Regions from separate parts of the Stenotrophomonas sp. FBCC-B152 genome, predicted to be linked through region 1. Evidence: riboswitches for the same ligand, from Rfam matches in the RefSeq annotation. Region 1 holds a riboswitch; the other holds the start of a gene.

Evidence for each region. Region 1 has a riboswitch for thiamine pyrophosphate ahead of thiC (phosphomethylpyrimidine synthase ThiC). Riboswitches for the same ligand answer to the same signal wherever they lie in the genome.
Region 2: it holds a riboswitch for thiamine pyrophosphate, as region 1 does, so the genes downstream of both, NMB40_RS19460 (TonB-dependent receptor) here and thiC (phosphomethylpyrimidine synthase ThiC) in region 1, are expected to answer to the same signal.

The regions. Positions count from the first base shown of each region.
Region 1 is NZ_CP101442.1:3,119,521-3,124,675, reverse strand. Features, by position in the region: gene NMB40_RS14395 (BCCT family transporter) at 322-1,893, opposite strand; TPP riboswitch at 1,962-2,063, shown strand; gene thiC (phosphomethylpyrimidine synthase ThiC) at 2,177-3,946, shown strand; gene NMB40_RS14385 (ion channel) at 4,061-4,738, shown strand; gene NMB40_RS14380 (winged helix-turn-helix domain-containing protein) at 5,032-5,155, shown strand, end outside.
Region 2 is NZ_CP101442.1:4,293,791-4,298,945, reverse strand. Features, by position in the region: gene NMB40_RS19475 (ATP-binding protein) at 1-1,323, opposite strand, end outside; gene NMB40_RS19470 (response regulator) at 1,402-2,040, shown strand; gene NMB40_RS19465 (phosphotransferase enzyme family protein) at 2,087-3,223, shown strand; TPP riboswitch at 3,265-3,360, shown strand; gene NMB40_RS19460 (TonB-dependent receptor) at 3,428-5,155, shown strand, end outside.

The DNA of each region.
Region 1 (5,155 bases):
TCGACAGTGTGTTGGGGGCCACGGGAAGATCAACGGCGGCTTCGATTATTTTCATGCGTTACCGGACGTGGGTGCGTTCCGTGTGTTCGTTCGGGAACCGAACCTACCAACGGCACCGCGTAGGGACACGCCATGCGTGTCTGCTCTTTCCATCCGCACGCGACTCACCTTCTGGGGAGGCCGGCGGGCAGCCCCTGTAGGGACTGTGAAAAAACATGGATGTTTTTGCCAAGCCCCCATGGATGGGTTTACGGCGTGTCCCGTAAGGGGCTGCCCGTCGGCCTCCCCGTCACGTAAGAACTGAAACGCTGCTCTTGAGGCCTAACCATCCGCCCGCGAAGCCTCATCGCGCGTCTCTTCCTGCGCGGCGATCTCGCGCTCGATCCAGGCATCCATCATCCGCCGCGCGCGCAATGCACGGCGGCGCTGCAGCGCATATTCCATGTCGAGCACGCGATACAGCGACCACATCACCGCCAGCATCAACAGTGCGAAGGGCAGGGCGGCGATGGTGATCATGCCCTGCAGCGCATCCAGGCCGCCGGCCAGCAACAGCACGGCGGCGATCAGCGCGATCGCCACGCCCCAGGTGATCCGTCGCGACAGCGGCGGGTCGCCGGCTTCGTCGGTGGACATGCTGGCCAGTACCAGTACGGCCGAGTCTGCCGAGGTGACGAAGAAGATCATCAGCAGCACCAGTGCGATCACCGAGAGCAAGGTGGGCATCGGCAGGCTGTCGAACATGGTGAACAACACGGTTTCGTAGCCGGTGCCCAGTGCCTGCACCAGGTCGACATGGCCGAAGATCTGCGACCACAGCGCAGTGCCGCCGAACACCGAGAACCACAGGAAGCCGAGCACGCTGGGCGCGATCACCACGCCGAGCACGAATTCGCGGATGCTGCGCCCGCGCGAGACGCGGGCGATGAACGAACCGACGAACGGTGCCCAGGCGATCCACCACGCCCAGTAGAAGATCGTCCAGTCCGCCACCCAGGTGCTGCCCGAGAATGGCGACATGCGCAGGCTCATGGTCACCAGCTGGTTGAGGTAGGAGCCAATGGTGGTGGTGAAGGTATCGAAGATGAAGGCAGTGGGGCCCAGTACCAGCACCAGTGCCAGCAGCACGGCGGCCAGGCCGAGGTTGAAGTTGGAGAGCCATTTGATGCCGCGGTTCACGCCGCTGGCGGTGGACGCCATGTAGAGCACGAAGGCGACGGCGATGATGGTGAGCTGCAGTGGCGCGCCGGCGTGGAGGCCGAACACGCGCTCGAGGCCTGCGGCGATCTGGATGGTGCCGAAGCCCAGCGTGGTGGCCACGCCGATGGCGGTCGCGACCACCGCTGCCACGTTCACCACCGTGCCGATCCAACCGCGGTGGTGCGCGCCGATCAGCGGCTGCAGCAGGTCGCTTATCTGGCCACGGCCGTTGCGGTTGAACTGGAACCAGGCCATCGCCAGCCCGATCAGCGCGTAGATCGCCCACGGGTGCAGGCCCCAGTGGAAGAACGCATAGCGCATCGAGGCGCGCGCTGCTTCCATGCTCTGTGGGGGCAGGCCCTCGGGTGGGGTGACGAAGTGCGACACCGGTTCGGCTGCGCCCCAGAACACCAGGCCGATGCCCATGCCGGCAGCGAAGAGCATCGACATCCAGCTGGCGTTGGAGAAATCCGGTTCGGCGTCTTCGCCGCCGATCCGCAGCGAGCCCAGCCGGCCGAAGGCGAGATAGAGCAGGAACGAGAGCGTGATGAACACCACCAGCAGGTACAGCCAGCCGGCACTGCGGATGATGTGCACCAGCCCGCCGCGCACGATCTCGTTGAACGGGTCCGGTGCCACGCCGGCGGCGAGCACCAGCAGCACCACCAGGGCGATGGAGAGTCGGAATACCATGCGCGGCAGTCTAGCCAAGGCGGCATGACATGGCTGTTCACACTTCCGGTGCAGGTGTGGTCTAATCCGCCCCGAAGCGGGGGTACCGCGGCCACGTGGCCACGGTTGAGACAGTCCCTTCGAACCTGATCCGGTTGATACCGGCGTAGGGAAGCTTCGCAACAGCCGATGCACCGCGCCGTCCAGCCCCCGCCTGGCATCCGCGCGCCGTGCGCCGGCCGTGCGCCGCCGCTTCGTCCCTCGCCGTGCGAACCCTCGCACCGACAACCCAGGACGATGCCCGATGAACGCACACCTTTCCGCCCTGCAGCAACAGGCCCAGCAGCTGTCTGAATCGGTCACGCGACCGATTCCCGGCTCGCGCAAGATCCACGTGCCCGGCTCGCGCAGCGACCTGCAGGTGCCGATGCGCGAGATCGCGCTGAGTGGCGACAACGCGCCGCTGACCGTCTATGACACCTCCGGTCCCTATACCGACCCCGAGGCCCGCATCGATCTGTCCACCGGGCTGCCGGCCTTGCGTGCGGGCTGGGTCGCCGAGCGCGGCGACACCGAACTGCTGGGTCGGCCAAGCTCGGCGTTCGGGCGTTCGCGCGAAACCGATGCGCGGCTGGACGCGGTGCGCTTTCCGTCGCGGCTGCAACCGCGCCGCGCCGTGGCCGGTGCCAATGTCACCCAGATGCACTACGCCCGTCGCGGCATCATCACCCCGGAAATGGAGTTCGTGGCGATCCGCGAGAACCAGCGCATCGAGGCGATCCGCGACAAGGCGCTGCTGATGCAGCATCCCGGCCAGTCGTTCGGCGCTTCCATCCAGGCCTCGATCACGCCAGAGTTCGTGCGCGAGGAAATCGCGCGGGGGCGGGCGGTGCTGCCCAACAACATCAACCACCCTGAAAGCGAGCCGATGATCATCGGCCGCAACTTCCTGACCAAGATCAACGCCAACATCGGCAACAGCGCGGTGTCGTCCGGCATCGCCGAGGAAGTGGAGAAGCTGGTGTGGGCGATCCGCTGGGGCGGTGACACCGTGATGGACCTCTCCACCGGCAAGCACATCCATGAAACCCGCGAATGGATCGTGCGCAACTCGCCGGTGGCGATCGGCACCGTGCCGATCTACCAGGCGCTGGAAAAGGTCGATGGCCGCGCCGAAGACCTGAGCTGGGAGATCTTCCGCGACACGCTCATCGAGCAGGCCGAGCAGGGCGTGGATTACTTCACCATCCATGCCGGTGTGCTGCTGCGCCACGTTCCGCTCACCGCGAATCGGGTGACCGGCATCGTCTCGCGCGGCGGCTCGATCATGGCCAAGTGGTGCCTGGCCCACCAGCGCGAGAACTTCCTCTACACGCACTTCGAGGACATCTGCGAGATCATGAAGGCCTACGACGTGACCTTCTCGCTGGGCGATGGCCTGCGCCCGGGCTGCATCGCCGATGCCAACGATGCCGCGCAGTTCGGCGAGCTGGAAGCGTTGGGCGAGCTCACCAGGATCGCCTGGAAGCACGATGTGCAGACCATGATCGAAGGCCCCGGCCATGTGCCGATGCAGCTGATCAAGGAAAACATGGACAAGCAGCTGCGCGAATGTGGCGAGGCGCCGTTCTACACGCTGGGGCCGCTCACCACCGATATCGCGCCGGGCTACGACCACATCACCAGCGCGATCGGCGCGGCGATGATCGGCTGGTACGGCACCGCCATGCTCTGCTACGTCACCCCCAAGGAGCACCTGGGCCTGCCCAACCGGCAGGACGTGCGCGACGGCATCATGGCCTACCGCATCGCGGCCCACGCCGCCGACCTGGCCAAGGGCCACCCGGGCGCGCAGGTGCGCGACAACGCACTGAGCAAGGCGCGCTTCGAGTTCCGCTGGGAAGACCAGTTCCACCTCGGCCTGGATCCGGAAAAGGCGCGCGAGTTCCACGACGAAACCCTGCCCAAGGACGCGCACAAGGAGGCCCATTTCTGCTCGATGTGCGGCCCCCACTTCTGTTCGATGAAGATCACCCAGGACGTGCGCGACTACGCAGCGGGCCAAGCGGGGTAGGTCACGACCGTTGGTCGTGGCCCGCCAGGACGGGCGGCCAAGGCGGACCGTCATGCCGCCTCAGCGCGGCAGCCGTTAAGCTTCGGCCACCGACACAGGGGCAGGGACACCACGATGGCCATAGCGCGCACCACCCGATGGCTGGCCATCGCCCGCCGGCACCCCTCGGCCTGGTTGCTGGGGGTGCAGTTGCTGGGCGTGCTGCTGTACCCGGCCATGGACGAATCCGGGGCCGGCCGCGCGCTGTTCGGCGCCTTCGGCATCGCGGTGCTCGGCCTGGCGCTGTGGGTGGTGCGGCGCAGCCCGCTGGGCATGTGGGTGGCCCTGCTGCTGGCCATTCCCTCGGTGGTGTTCTCCCTCTCGGGGGCGCTGCTGGGGCGGCCGGCGCTGGTCACCACCGCCCAGCTGCTGGAATGCCTGCTGTACTTCTACACGGCCGGCAGCCTGATCGCCTACATGCTGCAGGACCACAAGGTGACCCGCGACGAGCTGTTCGCCGCGGGCGCCACCTTCACGCTGCTGGCTTGGGCATTCGCCTTCGCCTTCGCGGTCTGCCAGCAGTGGTACCCGGGCAGTTTCGTGGCCACCAGCGAGAGCGAACTGCGCACCTGGATGGAGCTGCTTTATCTCAGCTTCAGTTTGTTGTCCGGGGTGGGCCTGAGCGACGTGGTGCCGGTGCATCCACAAGCACGCGCACTGGTGATGCTGGAACAGTTCGCAGGCGTGATGTACGTAGCGTTGGTGGTGTCGCGACTGGTCGGATTGACCATGATCCGCAATGCGCGAAACTGAATCGGCGATAAAAAATTACTGAATCAACGCTAAAAAGTTTCTGAATCGCAGATAAAAAATTCGCGCCAAGAGGCGCGAATGTTGAAGCAATTTATGTGGATTCGTCGGCGAGAGAGGCCTGATGTCCTCTGCGCGCACAGGCGCAGTTAACCGGCATAGGCTAGTATTCGCGCGCTTCAGTGTCTTTGCCCTTTGCACTGATGACGTGTGCGGAATCTGGCGGTTCGTTCGATCTGTGGTTGATTCGATGAATGCTGCGTTCCTGTTGTTCAGTTGTATTACGTAGCGCCGGAATGATCAGCCTGGATAGTGAGACACCCGCTGCCGACCGCCTGAGGATCGGCGATTGCACCATCACGCTGTCGTCGCGTGAGGTGGTGGTGGAGGGCGCGCGTCGTCCGCGCCGGCTCACGCCCA
Region 2 (5,155 bases), 1.2 Mb from region 1:
GTTTCCTACGTAGGCATCGGCGTCGCCGTTGGCCAATCGCGACAGTGCCTGCTCCACGCTGCGCGCCGGCACGATGCGCGCCTTGGGGGCGTACTGGAGGATGTAGCCGCGCAGGCGCTCTGGGTCGGAGAGCAGGATGCTGCGCCCGTCCAGGTCGCCCAGGCCCAGCACCGAACGGCTGTTGTTCGGGGTGACGATCACGTTGGGCACGCTGATGAAGGGCTGGCTGAAGACCCAGTCATCGCCCAGGTAGTGCGCGTCGTTGGGCATGCCCATCACCACATCGACATCGCCCCGGCGCATCTGCTCGCGGACTTCGAACCAGTCATGCGCCGGCACGCGGTTCAACTGCGCGCCGACCATGCGCAGCTGGCGCAGATAGTCACCGGCCACGCCGCTGGGTTCGCCGGCCGCATCGATGAACGACAGGGGCGACCCGTTCGGCGCATAGCCCATGCGCAACGGGGTGGCCAGGATGCGGCGTTCGGCCTCGCCCAGGATCAGCCGCGACTGCGCCGACCACTGCAGCGGCGGCAGCCAGCGCTTGTACAGCGCCTCGCGCTGCGCGGCGGTCACGGTGGACAGCGCGCTGTCGAGGGCTTCGGCCAGCGGCTGGCGGGCGTTGGGCACGCCGAAGTGGAGGCGTTCGGGCGGCAGGTCGCTGGGCCGCAGCAGGGCGATACCGTCAATGCCCTGCTGGCGGATGAGGGTACTGGCGACGTGCGCATTGCCGATGTACACATCGGCCTTGCCCTGGGCCACCATCGCCAGCGCCGCACGTGTGTTGGGCGCGGTGACCTGGCGCGCAGCCGGGAAGCGTGCCCGCACCTGGTTGCTGGTGAGGAATTCCTGCTCGGTGACCACGCGCAGCCCGGCCAGGTCCGGGTCGCTCGAGGTGCGGGTATCGCCTACCCGGCCCACCAGGGCCAGTGGCGCATCGGCGTAGGAGCCGGTGTAGACCATGCAGCGGGTGCGGTCCGGGGTGAGGGTGATGTTCATCACCACGTCGACCTCGCCCCGGCATGCCGCATCCAGCACGTCTGCCCAATCGCGATACACCCGCACCTTCACACGCACGCCGAGCTGCCGGGTCAACAACATCAGGTAGTCGTAGCCGAGTCCATCGGGGCGGCCGTTCTGCATGAATTCGAATGGTGGCCAGCCGCTGTCGTACAGCCCCAGTAAGATGGTAGGGTTCCGGTCGATCCATTCAGCCTGGCGCGGTGAGAGCGACGGTGCAGGCGCCGGAGCCGCGATGGCGGTGGCGCCCAGCGCGATCACCAGGCCCAGCACGACCAGCCAGCGGACAACCGAGGTACGCATGCTGTCAGTTCTCCCAGGAGTGATCCGCCCACCGCGACGTGCCCCGAGGGGCCGCTGCCTTACCGGCCATACTATTCCATGAGCTTGCGCATAATCATCGCCGACGACCACCCGGTGGTCCGCATCGGCACCCGATCCGTGATCGAAACCAGCGGCGTGGGCCATGTGGTGGCCGAAGCCAGCAGCGTGGACGAGCTTCTGGCCGCATTGAAGGCCAACCCGTGCGATGTCCTGGTGACCGATTACTCCATGCCCGGCGGCGCGCAGCCTGACGGTTTTGCCATGATCGGGCAGGTCCGCCGTCACTATCCCGACCTGCCGGTACTCATGCTGAGCGTCTCCAACAACCTGGCGATCCTGCGCATGGTGGTGGGAACCGGGGTACTGGGACTGGTCGACAAGACCTCGTCGATGGAGGAACTGCCGGTGGCGATCCAGACCGTGCACCGTGGCCAGCCGTACGTGAGCCGCACGCTGAAGAACCTCATCGACCGCATCGGCACGCAGAGCCTGGGCGATGAACGCACACGCGCGTTGTCGCCGCGCGAAGTGGAAGTGCTGCGGCTGCTCGCCAGTGGCCTGATCGTCAAGGAAATCGCCGCGAAGCTGCACAAGAGCGTGAGCACCATCAGCCGGCAGAAGGGCGATGCCATGCTCAAGCTCGGCCTGAAGAATGATGCACAGTTGTTCGACTGGCTGCGCGACAGCCCGCTTTGAACCTGCCCCACAGGCCATCGGCCTGCCGCTGAAGAAATACGTTTCCATGATGAACACCGATCACCGCGTGCAGGGCCTGGACAACGACGCCGTCGTTGCAGACTGGCCGGCGATCAGCGGCACCGAACTGGCGTGGTTGCGCGGCCACTACCCTGCACTGGACGGGGAGTGCCGCGTGCTGTGGCACAGCCCGCGCCCCTTCTCCGCTGCAGCCCTGGTGGCGTGCGGTTCGCGGCGCTGCTTCGTCAAACGCCACCACGTGAGTGTGCGCACGGCCGAGGTGCTGACCGAAGAGCATCGCTTCATCGCGCACCTGGCCGCGGCCGGCCTGCCGGTCGTGCAGGTGCTGCACGCGCACGACGGCGCCACCGCGATCGCGCACGGCGACTGGACCTGGGAACTGCACGCCGAAGGCGATGGCCACGATCTGTACCGCGACAGCCCGTCATGGACACCGTTGGACGATGTCGCCCAGGCGCGCACGGCCGGCGCGATGCTGGCCCGCCTGCACGCTGCGGCTGCCAGCTACCACGCGCCCCAGCGCAGCACCCACCTGCTGGTGGCGCGCGACGACCTGATCCGCGCGCACGATCCGGTGGCGCTGCTGAAGCGCGAGCTTCCCGACCGCCCCGCGCTGGCCGGCTACCTGTCGCGACAACACTGGGAACACGACCTGCAGCGCGCGGTGCTGCCCTGGCACGCGGCCGTGGTCGAGCGGCTGGCCGCCGAGCCGGTGCTGTGGGGGCACAACGACTGGCATGTCTCGAACCTGCTCTGGCACGGCCACGGCCCCACGGCGACGATCGGCACCGTCTTCGATTTCGGCCTGGCTTCGCCGACCAGCGCCCTGTTCGACCTGGCCACCGCGATCGAGCGCAACGCCATCGCCTGGCTGGATGCCGGCGGCGAGGGCCCGGTGGCGCATGCCGATATCGCGCTGGCGCTGCTGGCCGGCTACCGCCAGGTACGCCCGCTGGCGGCCGCCCAGGTACACCTGCTGGCCGACCTGCTGCCGGTGGTGCACCTGGACTTCGCCCTCTCGGAAGTGGAGTACTTCCAAGGGGTTACCGGCTCCCCGGCGAACGCCGACGTGGCCTACCACACGTTCCTGCTGGGCCATGCCGACTGGTTCGCCAGCCGCCCCGGCCGGACCCTGCTGGACGCGCTGCACGCCGCTGCCTGAGCCGCCGGGGTCGCCACGGCGGCCGATTGGTGTGAAAATGGCCACTGAAGCGGGGGTGCCTGGCGTTGCCAGGCTGAGAGAGTCCCTTGGAACCTGATCCGGTTTGCACCGGCGTAGGGAGCTTGAGCAGCGAGCGCACCCCCCATTGCGGGCCGGTGCGCCTGCGCGCCGTCGCTTCGTCTCCTCTGGCTGATGACGAATCGAATGAACCGCTGCTACCGCCTCACGCTGTTGACCGCCGCCCTCTGCGCCGCCCTGCCGCTGTACGCCAGTGACGCCGACACCGCCGCAGGCGAGCGCTCGCCCACCGACCTGGCCGGCATCCGCGTGCAGGCGCGCAAGCCCGCCGCGCCACTGGCACCGTCGAGCAGCTTCGGCAGCGCCGACTGGAAGAACACCCCGGCCTCGGTCAACGTGCTCGACAGCGCCTTCCTGGACCGCCTGCAGGTGCGCACCCTGTCCGAGCTGGCCCGGCACGACGCCTCGCTGGGCGACAGCTACGCACCGGTGGGCTACTACCAGAACATCGCCATCCGCGGCTTCTCACTGGACCCGGCCACCGGCTACCGCTTCAACGGGCTGGCCATCGCCGGCGAACAGCGGCTGGCGCTGGAGAACGTGCAGCAGGTGGAAATCCTCAAGGGCGAAGCCGGTCTGGCCGCTGGCGTGATGGCGCCGGGCGGGATCATCAACTACGTCGGCAAGCGTCCCGCGGATGTGCGCAACGTCACCCTGGCCACCGATTCGGAAGGCTCGCGCTATGCGGCGGTGGACCTGGGCGGCTGGCTGACCCCGCGCTTCGGGCTGCGCTTCAACGCCGCCTGGGATGACACCTCGTCCTACATCGAGCATGCCGATGGCCGCCGCAATTTCTATTCGCTGGCCGCCGACTGGCTGATGGGCGAACGCGGCAAGCTGGAAGTGGATGCCAACTACCAGACCAGCGCGCAGCGCTCGGCGTCCGGTTACCAGCTGCTGGGCGGCAGCGAACTGCCGCGCGGCGTGGACCGCAGCCGCATGCTGGGCCACCAGCCGTGGCAGCAGCCGGTGGGGATCGACAGCACCAACCTCACCGCGCTGCACACCTACGACTTCAGCCCGGCCTGGCAGTCGCGGGTGTCGGTGGGCCACAGCCGCTCGGTGATCCAGGACAACGTCGCCTTTGCGTACGGCTGCTACTACGCTGCTGGCTGTGCCGATGGCAGCGTGCCGGGCAACTACTTCGCACCCAACGGCGACTACGACATCTACGATTACCGCAGCCCCGACGATGTGCGCCGCAATGACGAGGCACGCGGCGAACTGCGCGGCCGCTTCACCACCGGCGCGGTGGAACACGAACTGTCGGTGGGGCTGAGCGCGTTCCACCGCACCGTGGACAAGCGCCAGAACGTCAACGAGTACGTGGGCACGGCCAACATCGGCGACGTGCAGGTGCCGGTGTTCGATCCCTCGCCGCTGCAGCCGGGCCCGTCCGCGCGGCGCCTGGACAGCTGGCAGCGCGCGGTGTTCGCGCTGGACCGCATGCACGTCGGCGATGACTGGCAGTGGCTGGCCGGCGGCCGCTACGTGCGCCTGGATGAGCGCGCGTACGACAAGCGCGGTACCCCGGAACGGCACAGCCGCCTGTCGCAGTTCCTGCCGCAGACCGCGCTGGTGTGGCAGGCCACGGAGCAGCTGAACGTGTACGCCAGTTACGTGGAAGGCCTGTCGCTGGGCCAGGAAGCGCCGTTCTGGACCTCCAACGGCAGCACCTTCCTGCCGGCCATGCAGTCGCGCCAGCGCGAGCTGGGCGTCAAGTACGCCGCCACCGACGGCCTGATGCTGGGCGCGGCAGTGTTCCGCACCACCCAGCCGTTCCAGTACGCCAAGCCCGATGCCAGCGATGCCGGCTTCACCTTCGTGCAGGAAGGCACCCAGGCCCACACCGGG